Lacticaseibacillus paracasei subsp. paracasei: one gene and its partner. Each later gene encodes a partner of the first gene's protein in a complex. Links are inferred from orthologs where the notes say so. Each region holds a gene or a part of one and is shown on either strand. Other genes may lie near its edges. The genes, in order: secY and secG.

What was found.
Region 2: the proteins of secY (region 1) and secG are in contact, whole or in part, in a crystal structure (PDB 5AWW), measured with the Thermus thermophilus proteins. The link is inferred for Lacticaseibacillus paracasei subsp. paracasei from one-to-one orthologs. Residues at the interface, in WP_096411648.1 of Thermus thermophilus: Leu14, Gln16, Arg17, Phe20, Ile34, Pro35, Pro37, Ile72, Arg108, Arg109, Asn112, Gln113, Arg116, Ile117, Ile120, Pro145, Gly146, Trp147, Phe152, Phe155, Val156, Val159, Thr160, Val162, Ala163, Gly164, Ala166, Leu167, Trp170, Glu173; in WP_223903268.1 of Thermus thermophilus: Tyr5, Ile9, Tyr12, Leu13, Ala16, Leu19, Val20, Val23, Leu24, Gln26, Glu27, Pro28, Gln30, Gly31, Ala32, Asp34, Leu35, Met36, Gly37, Gly38, Ser39, Ala40, Asp41, Leu42, Phe43, Ala45, Arg46, Val48, Tyr53, Thr56.

The regions. Positions count from the first base shown.
Region 1 is NZ_AP012541.1:2,568,271-2,576,740, reverse strand. What follows is about bases 5,491-8,413. They hold secY (preprotein translocase subunit SecY), read left to right. Parts: upstream 5,491-6,250; coding sequence 6,251-7,576; downstream 7,577-8,413. Other genes in these bases: LBPC_RS12620 (adenylate kinase), read left to right, coding at 7,724-8,380; rplO (50S ribosomal protein L15), read left to right, coding at 5,811-6,251; rpmD (50S ribosomal protein L30), read left to right, coding at 5,592-5,777; rpsE (30S ribosomal protein S5), read left to right, coding at 5,491-5,580. Also shown: rpsS (30S ribosomal protein S19), read left to right, coding at 1-211; rplV (50S ribosomal protein L22), read left to right, coding at 229-582; rpsC (30S ribosomal protein S3), read left to right, coding at 596-1,258; rplP (50S ribosomal protein L16), read left to right, coding at 1,262-1,696; rpmC (50S ribosomal protein L29), read left to right, coding at 1,686-1,880; rpsQ (30S ribosomal protein S17), read left to right, coding at 1,901-2,164; rplN (50S ribosomal protein L14), read left to right, coding at 2,196-2,564; rplX (50S ribosomal protein L24), read left to right, coding at 2,594-2,905; rplE (50S ribosomal protein L5), read left to right, coding at 2,930-3,472; LBPC_RS15965 (type Z 30S ribosomal protein S14), read left to right, coding at 3,487-3,672; rpsH (30S ribosomal protein S8), read left to right, coding at 3,698-4,096; rplF (50S ribosomal protein L6), read left to right, coding at 4,127-4,657; rplR (50S ribosomal protein L18), read left to right, coding at 4,695-5,054; more of rpsE, read left to right, coding at 5,077-5,490. UniProt on the Bacillus subtilis protein: The central subunit of the protein translocation channel SecYEG. Consists of two halves formed by TMs 1-5 and 6-10.
Region 2 is NZ_AP012541.1:964,859-973,146, reverse strand. The notes cover bases 1,336-4,076. They hold secG (preprotein translocase subunit SecG), read right to left. Parts: upstream 2,954-4,076; coding sequence 2,717-2,953; downstream 1,336-2,716. Other genes in these bases: LBPC_RS04865 (ClC family H(+)/Cl(-) exchange transporter), read right to left, coding at 3,139-4,076; LBPC_RS04875 (alpha/beta hydrolase), read right to left, coding at 1,740-2,474; rnr (ribonuclease R), read right to left, coding at 1,336-1,738. Outside these bases: more of rnr, read right to left, coding at 1-1,335; more of LBPC_RS04865, read right to left, coding at 4,077-4,710; LBPC_RS04860 (hypothetical protein), read right to left, coding at 4,799-5,155; LBPC_RS04855 (MFS transporter), read right to left, coding at 5,161-6,423; eno (phosphopyruvate hydratase), read right to left, coding at 6,753-8,057; tpiA (triose-phosphate isomerase), read right to left, coding at 8,106-8,288. UniProt on the Bacillus subtilis protein: Involved in protein export. Participates in an early event of protein translocation.

The DNA of each region.
Region 1 (8,470 bases):
TAACGACAAGAAGACCGTTATTCGTACATGGTCCCGTCGTTCCACCATTTTTCCAAGTTTCATTGGCTACACCATCGCCGTATATGATGGTCGTAAGCATGTCCCAGTTTTCGTGAGTGAAGACATGGTTGGTCACAAGTTGGGCGAATTCGTTCCTACGCGTACCTTCCGCGGTCATAACACCGACGACAAGAAGACAACAGCACGCTAGAAAGGAGCACAACATTCATGGCTGATCAAATTACGTCTGCAACGGCAACGGCCAAGACAGTTCGGATTGCTGCTCGCAAAGCGCGCCTGGTAATCGACTTGATTCGCGGTCGCGATGTTGCTGAAGCATTGGCAATCTTAGAATTCACCCCTCGATCCGGTTCACCGATCATCGAGAAGGTACTCAAGTCTGCCATCGCTAATGCAGAACATAACTATGACTTAGATGCACAAAACCTTTATGTAAGCAAGGCTTACGTCAACGAAGGCCCGACCCTCAAGCGGTTCCGTCCTCGTGCCAAGGGGAGCGCATCACCAATCAACAAACGGACAAGCCACGTTACCGTGGTTGTATCCGAAAAAGAAGCATAAGGAGGGATAACGCGTGGGTCAAAAGATTAATCCAACCGGTTTCCGTGTCGGTGTCATCCGTGACTGGGATGCCAAATGGTATGCAGACAAAGACTTTGCAGCCTTTCTGCATGAAGACATTGAAATCCGAAACTTCATTAACAAGAAGCTGCAAGATGCTTCCGTATCACGTATCGAAATCGAACGTGCCGCAAAGCGCGTCAACATTTCCATTCATACTGCTAAGCCGGGTATGGTTATCGGTAAAGGCGGTTCTGAAGTTGAAAACTTGCGTAAGCAGCTGAACAAGCTGACTGGCCGCCAAGTTCACATCAACATCGTGGAAATTAAGAAACCTGATCTGGATTCCAAGCTTGTTGGCGAAAACATCGCCCGTCAGCTTGAACAACGGATCGCTTTCCGTCGTGCAATGCGTCAAGCAATGCAACGGACCATGCGAGCAGGTGCCAAGGGGATCAAAACCCAAGCTTCCGGTCGTTTGAATGGTGCGGATATTGCACGTCGCGAACATTACAATGAAGGCTTAGTACCATTGCATACCTTGCGTGCCGATATCGACTACGCATGGGAAGAAGCCGCAACAACTTATGGCCGTATCGGGATCAAAACCTGGATCAATCGTGGTGAGATTTTACCTGAAAAGCCAAAGCAAAATAGTGTGAAAGGAGGGAAATAATCAATGTTAGTACCTAAGCGTGTAAAGCATCGTCGCGAATTCCGTGGGAAGATGCGCGGTGCAGCTAAAGGCGGCCGTAACGTCGATTTCGGTGAATATGGTTTGGAAGCATTGGAATCCCACTGGATCACCAACCGTCAGATCGAAGCTGCTCGTGTCGCAATGACCCGTTATATGAAGCGTGGTGGGAAAGTATGGATCCGCATTTTCCCTCATAAGTCCTACACCAGTAAAGGTGTTGGCGTCCGGATGGGTAATGGTAAAGGTGCACCAACTGGATGGGTTGCTGTCGTTAAACGTGAAAAGATCATGTTTGAAGTCGGTGGCGTTTCCGAAGCAGTCGCAAAGGAAGCTTTGCGTTTGGCATCCAACAAACTCCCGATCCGTACCAAGATCGTTTCACGCGAGGAAGTAGGTGGGCAATCAAATGAAGGCTAAAGAAATTACTGCATTAACCACTGCTGAGATGCTCGACAAAGAGAAGCAATATAAAGAAGAGCTGTTCAACTTGCGCTTCCAACAGGCGACTGGCCAATTGGAAAACACCGCTCGCTTGAGTCAGGTTCGGAAAAACATTGCACGGATCAAAACGGTCCTTCGGCAACAGGCACTCAATAAATAATCGGAAAGGAGACATTTACCTTGGCAGAACGTAATTCTCGTAAGGTTTATCAAGGCCGCGTGGTCTCAGATAAAATGGACAAGACGATCACCGTGGAAGTCAGCACGGTCAAGATGCACCCTGTTTACGGCAAGCGTATGAAGTACTCCAAGAAGTATTACGTGCATGATGAAGACAATACCGCTAAAACTGGCGATATCGTGCGGATCGCAGAAACACGTCCTTTATCACGCAATAAGCGTTTCCGTTTATTGAACATTGTCGAAAAGGCAGTTATCATCTAATCAATTTTTCGGATGAAAGGAGGACCATTCCGTGATACAACAAGAAAGTCGCCTTAAAGTGGCGGATAATTCCGGCGCGCGCGAAATCCTGGTGATTAAAGTACTTGGCGGTTCATACCGTAAGACTGGTAACATCGGTGATGTCGTTGTCGCAACTGTAAAACAAGCAACACCAGGTGGCGTTGTCAAGAAGGCTGACGTTGTCAAGGCTGTCATTGTACGGACCAAGTCTGGCGCCCGTCGCGCTGACGGTTCTTACATCAAGTTCGATGAGAACGCAGCAGTTATCATTAACGCCGACAAGAGCCCTCGTGGGACTCGTATCTTTGGACCTGTGGCACGTGAACTGCGTGACGGCGATTTCATGAAGATCGTCTCCTTAGCGCCCGAAGTACTTTAATCATTCTGACCAAATAGGAGGTGCGATACATGAAGTTCAAAACTGGTGACAAAGTGCGGGTCATGCGCGGCAAAGATGCCGGCAAAGAAGGCCAGATCACTAAAGTCTTGAAGGACGCTGATAAAGTTGTCGTTGAAGGCATTAACATGATCAAGAAGCACCAAAAGCCTAACAATGCTAATCCGCAAGGCGGTATTATCGATAAGGAAGCACCTATTCACGTGTCCAATGTGATGCTTCTTGATCCAGATACCAATAAGCCGACACGGATCGGTTCTGAAGTTAAAGATGGCAACAAAGTGCGGATTGCTAAGAAGTCTGGCACCGCAATCGATAAATAATAGGGAAGGAGGACAAACTTTTTCATGGAGAATCGTCTTGAAGAACGTTATAGCAAAGAAATCGCTCCTGCATTGGTAAGCAAGTTTAACTACAAGAGCACCATGCAGGCACCGAAGATCGAAAAGATCGTTTTGAACATGGGTGTTGGTGATGCGACTCAGAACGCCAAATTGCTGGATGAAGCAGTTGACGAACTGACCCTGATCTCTGGTCAACATCCACTGATCACCAAGGCTAAGAAGAGTATCGCTGGCTTCCGTCTGCGTGAAGGCATGCCAATCGGCGCAAAGGTTACCCTTCGCGGCGAACGCATGTATGATTTCTTGGATAAGCTGATCAATGTCTCCCTGCCGCGTGTGCGTGACTTCCATGGTATTTCCCCCAAGTCCTTCGATGGTCGCGGGAACTATACCTTGGGTGTTAAAGAACAACTGATCTTCCCAGAAATCGATTACGATAAGGTTAATCGTGTTCGTGGGTTGGATGTTGTCATCGTTACAACGGCAAATACTGATGAAGAAGCTCTCGAATTGCTGACGCAAGTCGGGATGCCATTCGCCAAATAAGGGAGGTCCGCTACTTGGCTAAGAAGTCAATGATCGCTAAGAACAATCGGCCTGCAAAATTTGCAGTCCAGGAATATACGCGGTGCCAACGTTGTGGCCGTCCACATTCCGTTTATCGTAAATTCAAACTCTGCCGGATTTGCCTTCGTGAGTTAGCACATGCCGGCCAAATTCCAGGCATGCGCAAAGCTAGCTGGTAATCACTAGACAAAGGAGGTTAAATCAATGGTCTTGACCGATCCAATCGCAGATTACTTGACCCGGATCCGTAACGCCAACATGGTGCGTCACGAATCCTTGGTCGTACCTGCATCTAAGATGAAAAAAGACATTTCTGAGATTCTGAAACGTGAAGGGTTCATCCGTGACTATGAAGTTATTGATGATGACAAGCAAGGCGTTATCCGCATTTTCTTGAAGTATGGTAAGAATAATGAACGGGTTATCTCTGGCTTGAAGCGGATCTCCAAACCGGGTCTGCGCTCATACGTTAAAAGTGATGCTGTTCCTAAGGTCTTAAACGGCTTAGGGATTGCTATCATCTCAACTTCCGAAGGTGTTATCACCGACAAGGAAGCTCGTGCCAAGAACGTCGGCGGCGAAGTACTCGCCTACGTTTGGTAATTCAATATATCAAAAAGGAGGTGCCGATAAGTGAGTCGTATTGGTTATAAAGTCATTAAAGTCCCAGCCGGTGTCACCATCACAAAAGATGGCGACAACATTACGGTTAAGGGCCCGAAAGGCGAATTGACCCGTCATTTTGCCCCGGAAATCGAAATGCACCAGGAAGGCGACGAGATCAACTTCACGCGTCCTGATGATTCCTACAAGGCTGTCCACGGAACAATGCGGGCCAACTTGAACAACATGGTCGTCGGGGTTACCGAAGGCTACAAGAAAGAAATGAAGTTGGTCGGTGTCGGCTATCGTGCACAAAAACAAGGCGAAAAGCTTGTTTTGAACGTTGGCTATTCCCATCCAGTTGAAATGACCGCGCCTAAGGGTGTCACTGTTGAAGTTCCAAGCACCACTCAGATCATCATCAGCGGGATCTCGAAACAGGTTGTTGGCCAGTTTGCAGCCGTTGTTCGTTCCGTCCGTGCACCTGAACCTTATAAGGGTAAGGGGATTCGTTACGTTGACGAACATGTCCGTCGTAAGGAAGGTAAGACTGGTAAGTAGTCTTAACCTTCAACAAATTTAACAAGAGGTGAACATTGTGATTTCTAAGCCAGATAAGAACAAGACTCGGCAACGGCGTCACGCCCGCGTACGAGGCAAGATTTCTGGTACGAGCGAGCGCCCACGCTTGAACATTTTCCGTTCGAATAAAAACATCTACGCACAATTAATTGATGACGTAGCGGGTGTGACGCTAGCAAGTGCCTCCACTCTTGATAAGGACATTAAAGATCCTGAAAACAAGACTGCTGCTTCTGCACAAGTTGGCGCGTTGATCGCCAAGCGTGCTGTTGCTGATGGTCATAAAGTTGTGGTCTTTGACCGTGGTGGTTATCTGTACCATGGTCGCGTTGCTGCGTTAGCTGAAGCAGCACGTGAAAATGGCCTCGAATTCTAGAAAAAAGGAGGATAACCAACACATGGCATCATTTATCGATCCAAACCAATTGGACTTAGAAGACCAAGTCGTTTCCATCAACCGTGTCACGAAAGTTGTTAAAGGTGGACGTCGTCTGCGTTTTGCTGCGATCGCGATCGTCGGTGATAAGAATGGTCACGTCGGCTTTGCAACTGGTAAGGCCCAAGAAGTTCCTGAAGCGATCCGTAAAGCTGTTGACGCGGCCAAGAAGAGCTTGATCGAAGTACCGATTGTCGGCACAACGATTCCTCATGAAGTTATCGGCCATTTTGGCGCCGGCGAAGTTTTGCTGAAGCCTGCTGAAGAAGGTTCTGGGGTTGCTGCTGGTGGCGCTATCCGTTCCGTCATGGAACTTGCCGGCATTGCTGATATTACCAGCAAGTCACTCGGCCGTAACACCCCGATCAACATGATCCGGGCAACGATGGACGGGTTGACACAACTGCGTACCCGTGAACAAGTTGCTGAATTGCGTGGCGTTTCTGCGTCATCATTAGAAGACTAGGAGGTAAACACATGGCTCAATTGAAGATTACTTTGACCCGTAGTGCTGCCCACCGTCTTCCTAAGCAACGTAAAATTGTGAAGGAATTAGGCTTAGCTCGAGTTAATAGCTCAGTGATCAAGCCTGACAACGCAGCCACTCGTGGTGCGATTTTCCAGATTTCACACTTGGTTTCCGTTGAAGAAATCAAGGATTAATAACATTATTTCGACAAGGAGGTGCCCAAGAGTATGCAATTGCACGAATTAAAGCCGAGTGTCGGCTCCCGTCATTCCCGCAAGCGTCTGGGCCGTGGTACTTCTAGCGGTCAAGGTAAGACAGCTGGTAAAGGGACAAAGGGTCAATTGGCACGTCAGGGCGGCAAAACGCGTCTTGGCTTCGAAGGTGGCCAGATGCCATTGTTCCGGCGTATGCCAAAACGCGGTTTCAACAACATTAACCGCAAAGAATATGCTGTTGTTAACCTTTCCGATCTTAACCGCTTCGACGATGGCGCCGAAGTAACCCCAGCAGCCTTGATCGATGCTGGTATCGTTAAGAACGAAAAGAACGGCGTCAAGCTGCTGGCAGACGGCAAGCTTGAGAAAAAACTGACCATTAAGGTAGCAAAGGCTTCTGCTGCAGCGAAGGCTGCTGTTGAAGCAGCTGGCGGTTCGATTGAGGTGATCTAATGCTGAGGACCCTGAAAAACGCGCTCAAGGTTAAAGACATCCGTAACAAGATCCTCTTCACTTTAGCGGTTTTATTGGTCTATCGATTAGGTACACTGATCGCAGTGCCCGGGGTCAATGCAAAGGCGCTGCAATCAATCGGTTCGACAGGCCTGATCTCACTGCTGGATACTGTCAGTGGTGGCGGACTGGCCCAGTACTCCATCTTCTCGATGGGGGTCTCACCGTACATTACGGCACAGATTGTGGTTCAGCTGCTGCAGATGGATATCGTTCCGAAGTTTGTTGAATGGAGCAAGCAAGGGGAAGTTGGTCGGCGTAAGCTGAATCAGGTGACTCGTTACTTAACCATTATCTTCGGGTTCTTTCAGGCAATTGGGATTACGGCCGGCTTTCAAACGTTAAGTTCGATGGGCTTGGTCAAAAATCCGTCTGTTAGCACCTATATCACGATCGGGATCATCTTAACCGGCGGCACCATGTTGCTGACTTGGATGGGTGAACAGATCACTGATAAAGGTCTTGGTAATGGGGTTTCCTTGCTGATCTTTTCCGGGATCATTGCTCGCTTGCCTTCTGGCCTTCAAGAGCTATACCGCGATAACGTTCAGGTATACTCTGGTGCCGAAATCTGGAAAGGGATTGCCTTCATGGCAGCCTTAGCCATTATCGTGATCCTAGTGATCACGTTTGTCACATGGGTACAGCAAGCAAATTACAAGATTCCGATTCAATATACCCGGCGTGTCACCAGCGCAGGCAGCAACAGCTACTTGCCTTTAAAGGTCAACGTGGCCGGCGTTATTCCAGTTATCTTTGCGAGTTCCTTCATCGTAACTCCGCAAACAATTCTGATGGCTTTTCAAAAGAATCATAGCGGTGATGGCTGGTATCAAGTCATGACCAACATCTTCAATATGCAAAAACCTGCCGGGACTGCGATCTACACGCTTCTAATCATTCTTTTCACGTTCTTCTATGCGTTTGTTCAGGTCAATCCCGAAAAGGTCTCTGAGAACTTAACCAAACAAGGCAGTTACATTCCAGGCGTTTGGCCAGGAAAAGAAACCGAGAATTATATCTCGCGTTTACTGATGCGGTTATCAACCGTCGGGGCATTGTTCCTTGGCCTGGTTGCATTGCTGCCACAGTTAGCTGCCAACATTTGGGGCTTGCCACAGTCAATCGGACTGGGCGGCACAAGTCTCTTGATTGTCGTCATGACAGCGATTGAATTGGTTCGTCAGTTAGACGGCTTACTCATGAAACGCGAGTATATCGGTTTCATTCGCGGAGACTTGATTAAAGGCGACAGTAAAAAATAAACGTCATTTAAACAGAACGTGAGTCAGCTTGATTAGAGTCCAATGTGTAAGCGAATCTGAGTATGATGACCGGGTTCGGTTATTGTGTTTAAGAGCGTTTATACGTCAGGTTCTAGTCTGGCGAGCGCGTTTAGAGGAGGATGCAACGTGAATCTCATTTTAATGGGACTTCCCGGTGCAGGGAAAGGTACTCAAGCAGAACGGATCGAAGACACTTATCCGATTGCACATATTTCAACCGGTGACATGTTCCGAGCTGCGATGGCTGCTGGTACCGCATTAGGTAAAGAAGCGAAAGGTTTCATTGATAAGGGGCAACTCGTACCGGACTCGGTCACGAATGGCATTGTCAAGGAACGACTCGCTGAATCTGATACCGATGCTGGTTATATGCTTGATGGCTTCCCGCGCACCATCCAACAAGCAGAGGCACTCGAAACGATTACAGCCGATCTGAAGAAACCGTTAGATGCTGTCATCAATATCGATGTTGCACCTGCAAAACTAGTCGATCGTTTGTCTGGCCGTTTTATTTGCAAGACATGCGGCGCGACTTATCACAAAATCTACAACCCGCCAAAGGTTGCCGGCACTTGTGATCGTTGCGGCGGTCATGAATTCTTCCAGCGTGAAGATGACAAACCGGCAACGGTTAAAAATCGCCTCAAGGTAAACATCGAAATGAACACACCGCTGTTGGACTTCTATGAAAAGAAGGGCCTGCTTCACACGGTTAATGGCGACCAGGACATTGATAAGGTGTTTGCCGAGATCAAAGCGATTTTGGCTGCTGTGGCAAAGTAAGTGCTTGGACGATTGCACGCCCCTCATGACTGTTTTCAAAGTCGAAGAATTATGGTACAATATCGCGGTATGCGGTGAGTGCCAATCGGC
Region 2 (8,288 bases), 1.6 Mb from region 1 along the record:
AGTCAGGATAACGCCGAATTGGACTGGTAAAGTGGCAGTAATACTTTGCTGCCAAGCCAAAATGTCCAAGTGGATCTGGTGAATACCGAGCCTGTTTTAAACTCCGCAGCATTTTAACGCTCACCATTGCTTCTTCAGGCGTGCCGGTGACATCTGTCACAACATCCTGAAGTTGCTTTGGGGTGATTTCTTTGCCTTTTTTCATCGGCACGGTGATACCAAAACTAGCAATGAATTCCATGAATTCTTTAATGCGGTCGGCATCTGGTGTTTCGTGAACCCGGTATAAGAATGGTAAATGTTGCTTGTTGTAATGTTCAGCGACGGTTTCGTTAGCGGCCAGCATGAAGGATTCAATCATTCGTTCTGACACACCACGCTCACGCAGAACAATGTCTGTTGGGTGACCCATATCATCAACAATGATCTTGGCTTCGTTTTCTTCGAAGTCAATGGCACCTCGAGCATGCCGCATCTTGTAAAGAATTTGATGCAGTTGAACCATGTCTTCAAACATCGGCACAAGTTCCTGATACTCGGCCATCACTTCTGGGTCATGGTCGGTCACAATCTTGTTGACGTTGTTATAAGTCATCCGCGCATGGCTCTTGATGATGCTTTGATAAATCTCGTGATTAACCACGTGACCATCTTGATCAATTTCCATATCACAAGACATCGCCAAGCGATCAACGCCAGGATTCAACGAACAAATGCCATTAGACAGCCGGAATGGCAGCATCGGAATGACACGGTCGACCAGATACGTACTAGTCCCGCGATCAAACGCTTCTTTGTCCAACGCTGAGCCTTCTGTAACATAGTGCGACACGTCTGCAATATGCACACCAAGATGGAAGTTTCCGTTTGGCAATTTCCAAACGACAACGGCATCATCGAAGTCTTTACTGTCGTCGCCGTCAATCGTCACAACGGCTTGATCGGTGATATCTTTACGGTTCACCCGTTCTTCTGGGGTGACATGATCCGGGATATCATTAGTTTGAGTCATTACCTCATCAGGAAACTCAGTCTTGATATGGTTTTGCATCACTAATGACATAATATCCACACCGGGATCATTCTTATTTCCCAATGTTTCAACCACCATGCCATACATCAGCTTCGGATGGTGTTCATTAGGAAATTCCGTAATCTCGGTAACCGTCATGTCGCCTAATTGCGGCATGGTACCAGTGTCTTTGACATAAACCGGAAAATTCTTCAGTTTCTTCTCGTGGCTGACAACCATACCAATAAAACCAGACTTGGCCCGATCTTTGTCGGAAAATGGTTTGAATTCGCCTACAAGTGTCGTTAGGCTGCGTTCAACAACCTTAGTGATTTCGCCTTCTGGTCCACGCGTATCGTTTGGGCGTGCTTCACGGACGGTACGGACTTCAACGGTATCACCGTCCAAAGCAAAATCAGTGCTCGTTGACGGCACATAAACATCATTGTCCTGATCTTCAATCGCAACGAAACCAAACCCTTTTTCATTGCCATGGAAAATACCTGTCAACACTTTAGGCGTGCCGCCCCAAGCATAACGGCCTTCACTAATGGGATGGATTAAATTGTCATTTTCCATACCAGTTAAGGCTTGAACCAGCGTTTTAAAATCAGTGCCTTCGTTTAATTTCAAGGCACGACTCAGCGTCTGGACCGAATAATCAATCTTCGGATTTTTACGAAATGTTGCTAAAAGTTCATTACGAATATGGCCAACTGTGGTCATGCTATCCCTCGTTTTCTTGTTGCATAAATGCGATAACGTCTTGTTGTAGTGCGTGATGCGCCGAATTCACGGTGATCACATGTTTGGCATTGTCATACCAATGGAAATCTACTTGCGGTGCATTGATGAGTGCATCCCGTAGCTGATAGGCCAGCTGCCCATCAACTAATTCATCAGCACCGGCTTGGCCGATAAAGATCGGCTTATTAACTAAATACAGATCGGCGGCAACCCCAGTGGCGAAATTGTCAATCGCCGCCAGCTGGCCTGGTAAGTAAGCCAAAATCTGAGTACTTTCGTCCGGTACACCTGCCAAACGATTCATATATTGTGCGTATCTCAGAAACCCTGGCACGAGATGATGCTTGCCCGGTAAGATCGGCGATGAAAAAACGCCGCCAGCTGTGACACCGGGTAATATTTCCAAAGCTTTCATGGCGAAAATACCGCCGAGTGATAATCCAAAAACAAAAACACGGTCATACTTTGCTGTCATATGCGAAACAGCCGCGCTGGCCTCTGCCCACCAAATATCTGGGTTGCCCTTAGTCACAATATCCATTGGCTCAATGGTACCATGTCCCGTGAACAACGGCGCATACACGCCATACCCAGCCCGCTGCAAGGCCCGCCCCATGAAGTTCATGTCGTTTGGGCTGCCAGTATAGGCATGCAGCAAAACAACACCGGTATCAGTGCCCTCGTATTCGAATGGTTGCGGTTCACGAAAGATCATGATGGGTTTCATCCTTTGTGGCAAGTGGCTGGGTGGACAAGTGGAACTTCAATCTCTTGGTGAAAAGGCTCGATATTGCGGTGAAAAAACGGTTGTAGGTCTTGTCTATTGGCGGATAAAGTCAGCCTTGTCATATGGTTAGCTATTCCACCGCAGTTGCTGTCGAAACGCGTTTCCTGGCCCAGAAACCGGGCCAATGAACGCTCTGCAAAAAAAGTCTCCTGAGTACCAGGAGACTTTCGTTAATGGGCTTCCAGATATACCAGCGCGATTGCGAGGCCGAAGAAAATAACACCTAGTACAACGGTGACTTTCTCCATGAAAGCTTCGAAGCCGCGGGATTTCGTCTTCCCGAAAAGATCTGTTGCCCCACCGGACAATGCGCTTAACGCATCTTGTTGTTTGCTTGGTTGCATTAATGTTGCGATCACGATCAAAATCGAATCGATCACAAGAAATGTGGTCAATAAACTTTGCAAGTTGTTGCCTCCCTTGCGAAAAATCTCACCCTAGTAGTTTAGCATAAAAGCAACATAAAGGCGAACGCATTCTACCTAAAAGAGGCATCTTTGCTGAAATCCACCTTTTTAGCTACTTGAACCGTCTCACAGCAAGTAAAATAACTCACAATAAAAGCACGTCAACGTCCTGACAGATAACTTGCTCATGAGTTTTGGTGCGTTTTCCCCAACGCCGCCGATAGCGCATCAATCCGCCGCTTGACCCGAGCACGTTGGGTCGCATCCGTTAACAGCACCAACGTATCACCTTCACGGATCAAGGAATCACCATGTGGAATCACTTCCTGTTCGCCACGCCGGATTCCGATTAGTAATGCTTCTTTAGGCCATGGCATATCGCGGACCATTTTGCCATTCAAGGGACTGCCGAAGAAAACCGGTATTTCCAGTCGGTCGGGTCGATGAAGCTGTTGAACTGTTTTCGGCATTGTCATTTGCTCGAGTAACGCTTCATAGATCGGCGCACCGCCAAGCAAATCAACCACGAGATAAGCAGTTAACGATAGAACCGCTAACGGCATCAAATGCGTCAAATTACCAACCATCTCCGTTACCAATAGAATCGCAGTAAACGGTGCTTTTCCAATGCCAGCAAAGTAACCGGCCATTGAAAAAATGATTAAGTTCATGATATAGACGTGCGGCAATAAGCCGAGTTGATTCATGAAGACGCCATAAATGGCACCGATCACGGCACCCAAAGAAAGAATCGGCAGAAAAATGCCACCTGGTAATCCAGAACCATATGAAATCATTGAAAAAACGAAACGTACAACAAAAATTGCGATCAATACAAGCAAAGATGGCACATACTGGCCAAAACCGACAATCAAACCATTGCCACCACCAAGTAAGTTTGGTGCAAAATAGCCAACCAGAATCACCAGCAGAAACGGTACAATGCCTTGTAATGGCCGCGGTAAATGTGTCAAGTTGCGATACCACCGCGGCATCACCAACAAGATTCGCTGGTATAAGTACCCAAACAAGCCCAAAAGAATGCCTAGCAAAATTAAATGCCAATAACTCGATACAGGTAAACTACGCGAATAGCTTAAATGCAGCACCGGAACAAGTCCGAAAACATTCAGTGAAACAAAATCCGATCCAATTGCCCCAGCCAATGCCGTTAACCAAACAAGCGGTGAGAAATTATGATAAACCTCTTCTAAGACAAACAAGGTCCCAGCAATGGGTGCATTAAACGCCGCCGCCAAGCCAGCAGCGGAACCGGATGCAATTAACAATCGCCGATCAGTTCCTGATAGCTTGAACCCAGCAGCTAAACCTTGCCCGACTGAAGCGCCTAACTGAATCGACGGTCCTTCCCGTCCGAGAAACAACCCAGGCCCCAGCGCCAGAACACCGCCGACAAATTTTCGCCAGAGGATCGACCACCAGTGCATCTCCAATTCACCAGCCAATTGGCCTTCAACTTGCGGAATCCCAGAGCCAGAAATATAGGGCTCTTTCTTGAGAAGCCACGCCACGATTAACGCCAAACCAAGATTGACACCGATCAACAACGCCCATTGCCACCAGACAAACGGCGCTATTCGCAAGTGCCCATATACCAGCCGACTATAGCGCAGCCCTACTTCAATACAATAGCGAAACGCGCTGACAACAGTGCCGCTCATTAAACCAACGAGTAGTCCGAGTAGCACAAATCGCAGGCGAGTAACGTCAAATTTTTCTTTTACAGGTCGTGCCAAGTAATTCCCCTCCAGTACAACATGATCTCAGTATATACCTCTGGCTGGGAATCAAAAACGACTCAGTCACCCGAGTCAGCAAAACCAATTATTGTTTTTCTTGCCGAGCCACCCAAACCAACATTACACCGATTAACAAAGTGATAAGCGGAAATGGATATGTGGCCCATGTTTGGATCATGACGCTGGGAAAGGTCCAGGCTAACACGTTGTACAGCAAAGTTAGCACCAGTGTCAGCACATACCAGTAACGGTGCGTAGGATCCATGAACCAGCCAATCAACGCATAAATGATCAACCCGTATAAAAGCACAATCCCGATTAAAACAACTAAGGCGCCAAAAATCTGGCCAGATGCTCGCAAGCCGACATCCCACGTCATCCATAACATCGTCAATCCTAAAACAACTTCTAGCCGAGCAAACACGGTGAAAAATTTTTTCATACGATCTATCCCCTTTTAGTCAAATCTGATGACCCATCTGCTTGCAACTGGCGGTCATATTCACGGGTGATCTTCAAGCCGAACATAACGCCAGCGGCCAGTAACACGCCGATCCCTGCAACTACAAATAAAGTTGCGACACCAAAGCGATCGGCGATGGGACCAGCAAAGATCAAGCCGACCGGCCCTGGCAGACTCATTAGCGCATTCAAAATCCCCATAACCCGTCCGAGCGTCTCAGGAGCATAGCTTTGCTGATACATCGCGATCAGAGGCGTGTTGAAAAACGGCCAAGCTAAGCCAGCAACGCCATTCAAGATAAGAAACCATAAAAAGCCATTTTCAGTTCGTGGCAAAACACCACTTAATCCAAACGTCACGCCAATGACCACCATCCCCCAGACAATCGGATGAATACGATCACGAAAATGGCCAAAGACGCTAATGAGCAGGCCGCCAAGTAACGAGCCAGCAAAATAAACAACTTCAATCAACCCAGCTTGACCGACAGTGCCATGAAAATAACGCATGGTCATTAAAGGATACATACTAGCGGCTGGCATGAAGGCAAACGTCGTCAACATGCCAATTAAAGTCATATACCACAGGCCACGATTGCCTCGCAACAATTGCCACCCGACCTTGGCATCCTGCGCAACATGGACGGTTGTCCCGACCAAGCGATTTTCTGGAATACTAACGAACAACAGCAAGCTGACTCCTAGAATCGCACCTAAAACATCTAACAAAATCAAAAGCGGCATCGGCATCAGGCCAAAAAGGACAGCTCCCAGTGCCGGCGCAATAATCATGTTCGCCGAATTCACTACACCGAGTTGACCGTTCACGCGCGTCAACTGATCACCAGGGACCATGGTTGGCAAAATAGCCTGAATCGTCGGCATCTGGAATGTTTGTGCCAACGCCCGCACCAGCAACGACACAAAGATCAGCCAAACAGGAAAAAAGCCACCGAACTCGCCAACGGCACTCAAAATAAGTGCCACCATAGCGGCGACAATATCCGGTACAATCAACAACATTTTCTTGTTCAAGCGATCAATATAAGGCCCGACAAAAGGACTCAGCAAAATCGTCGGCAACATACCTAATAAAGTAGCAATGCTGAGAATCGTTGCAGAACCAGTTTTAGCCGTTAAGTGCCAAATGATCGCATACTGAACCGTCATACTGGTAATGCCAGAAAGAAATTGACCAAGCAAAAAGATAGCAATGTTTCGTTGCCAATGAGGTGGCGTCGTTTGCATAGAAAACTGTCCTTTCATTTGTGCTTATCCCTAGTATACAGAAAGGTGCACCCGACAACCGCGATTCAGTCTCACCGATTAAAAAATCCTGATTCTTTCAACCCAAGCGACCTCGCTAAAACCACGCCATTTGGTCGAAGCCACTTATGTTCCGGCTTCTAAGCGCTCCTGTTCGCGCACAATTAAACGCGCTCGCTGGCGCAGAAACCTGCATGTAAGGACCTTGAACTTACAAACTCTGGTTTCTAACCGCGCCAGCTCACGCTCCACAAAAAAAGCACGCTCCTTAACGGAAACGTGCTTTCCAAGCTGCCAACTAATTAAGCAAATTAGTCGATTGCTTTCACATTGTAGAAGGACTTGCGGCCCTTGTACAAGGATTGTGCACCCAGTTGATCTTCGATCCGCATTAACTGGTTGTACTTAGCGATACGATCTGTCCGGCTCATTGAACCAGTCTTGATCTGGCCAGCGTTGGTTGCAACAACCAAGTCAGCAATCGTTGTATCTTCAGTTTCACCGGAACGATGTGAAACAACAGCTGTGTAACCAGCTTCTTTAGCCATTTCGATGGCTTCGAAGGTTTCGGTCAATGTACCGATCTGGTTCAGCTTGATCAGGATGGAGTTAGCAACACCCATATCGATACCCTTCTTCAGGTAGTCGGTGTTGGTAACAAACAGATCATCACCAACGATTTGGACTTTGTCGCCCATCTTCTTGGTGAATGTCTGCCAGCCTTCCCAGTCGTTTTCGTCGATAGGATCTTCAACAGAAACAATTGGGTACTTGTTAATGTAACCATCAATCATGTCGGTCCATTCTTCAGTGGTGTACTTCTTGTCAGGGTTAGACCACTTGGTTGTGTATGTCTTGCTCTCGGCATCGTACATTTCTGAAGCAGCAACGTCAAAGGCCAAAGCAATGTCGTCGCCTGGCTTGTAGCCAGCCTTCTTGATTGCTTCAACAAGAAGTTCGAAGGCTTCTTCGTTATCCTTCAAGTTCGGGGCAAAGCCGCCTTCATCACCAACAGCGGTGATGTCGCCTTTACTCTTCAACAGTGCCTGTAAAGCATGGAAGGTTTCTGAACCCATCCGAACAGCTTCACGAACGCTCTTAGCGCCAACAGGCATGATCATGAATTCCTGGAAGTCAACGGTGTTGGTTGAGTGTGCACCACCATTGAGGACGTTCATCATTGGCGTTGGCAGAACGTGGGCATTCGGGCCGCCAAGATATTGATACAATGGCAGGCCAACTTCATCAGCAGCAGCACGGGCTGCAGCCAAGGAAACACCCAAGATAGCATTGGCGCCAAACTTGCCCTTGTTCGGGGTACCGTCAAGGTCAATCATGGTTTGGTCAATCAGGCGTTGTTCAGTCACGTCAAGGCCAATAACCGCCTTAGCGATTTCGTTGTTCACATGACCAACGGCCTTCAAAACACCCTTGCCGCCAAAACGATCCTTGTCACCATCACGAAGTTCAACGGCTTCGTGTTCACCGGTTGAAGCACCTGATGGTACCAACGCACGGCCAAAGCCGCCGTCTTCAGTGTACAATTCAACTTCAACAGTAGGGTTGCCACGGGAGTCTAAGACTTCGCGTGCCAATACATCAGTAATGATAGACATAAATTCTTCTCCTTTTTGCCAGAAGGCTGTTTAATAGTAGAACCCAGATTAATCTTGGTAGTTAGCCAAGGCGATGAAACTTTCAGGATCCATCGAAGCGCCACCGACTAAACCGCCATCGATATCAGGCTTAGCCATTAATTCCTTGACGTTCGCTGGTTTAACAGAGCCGCCGTAAAGAATACGAACAGCATCTGCCGTATCTTTATTATACAACTTCTCAACCGTTGC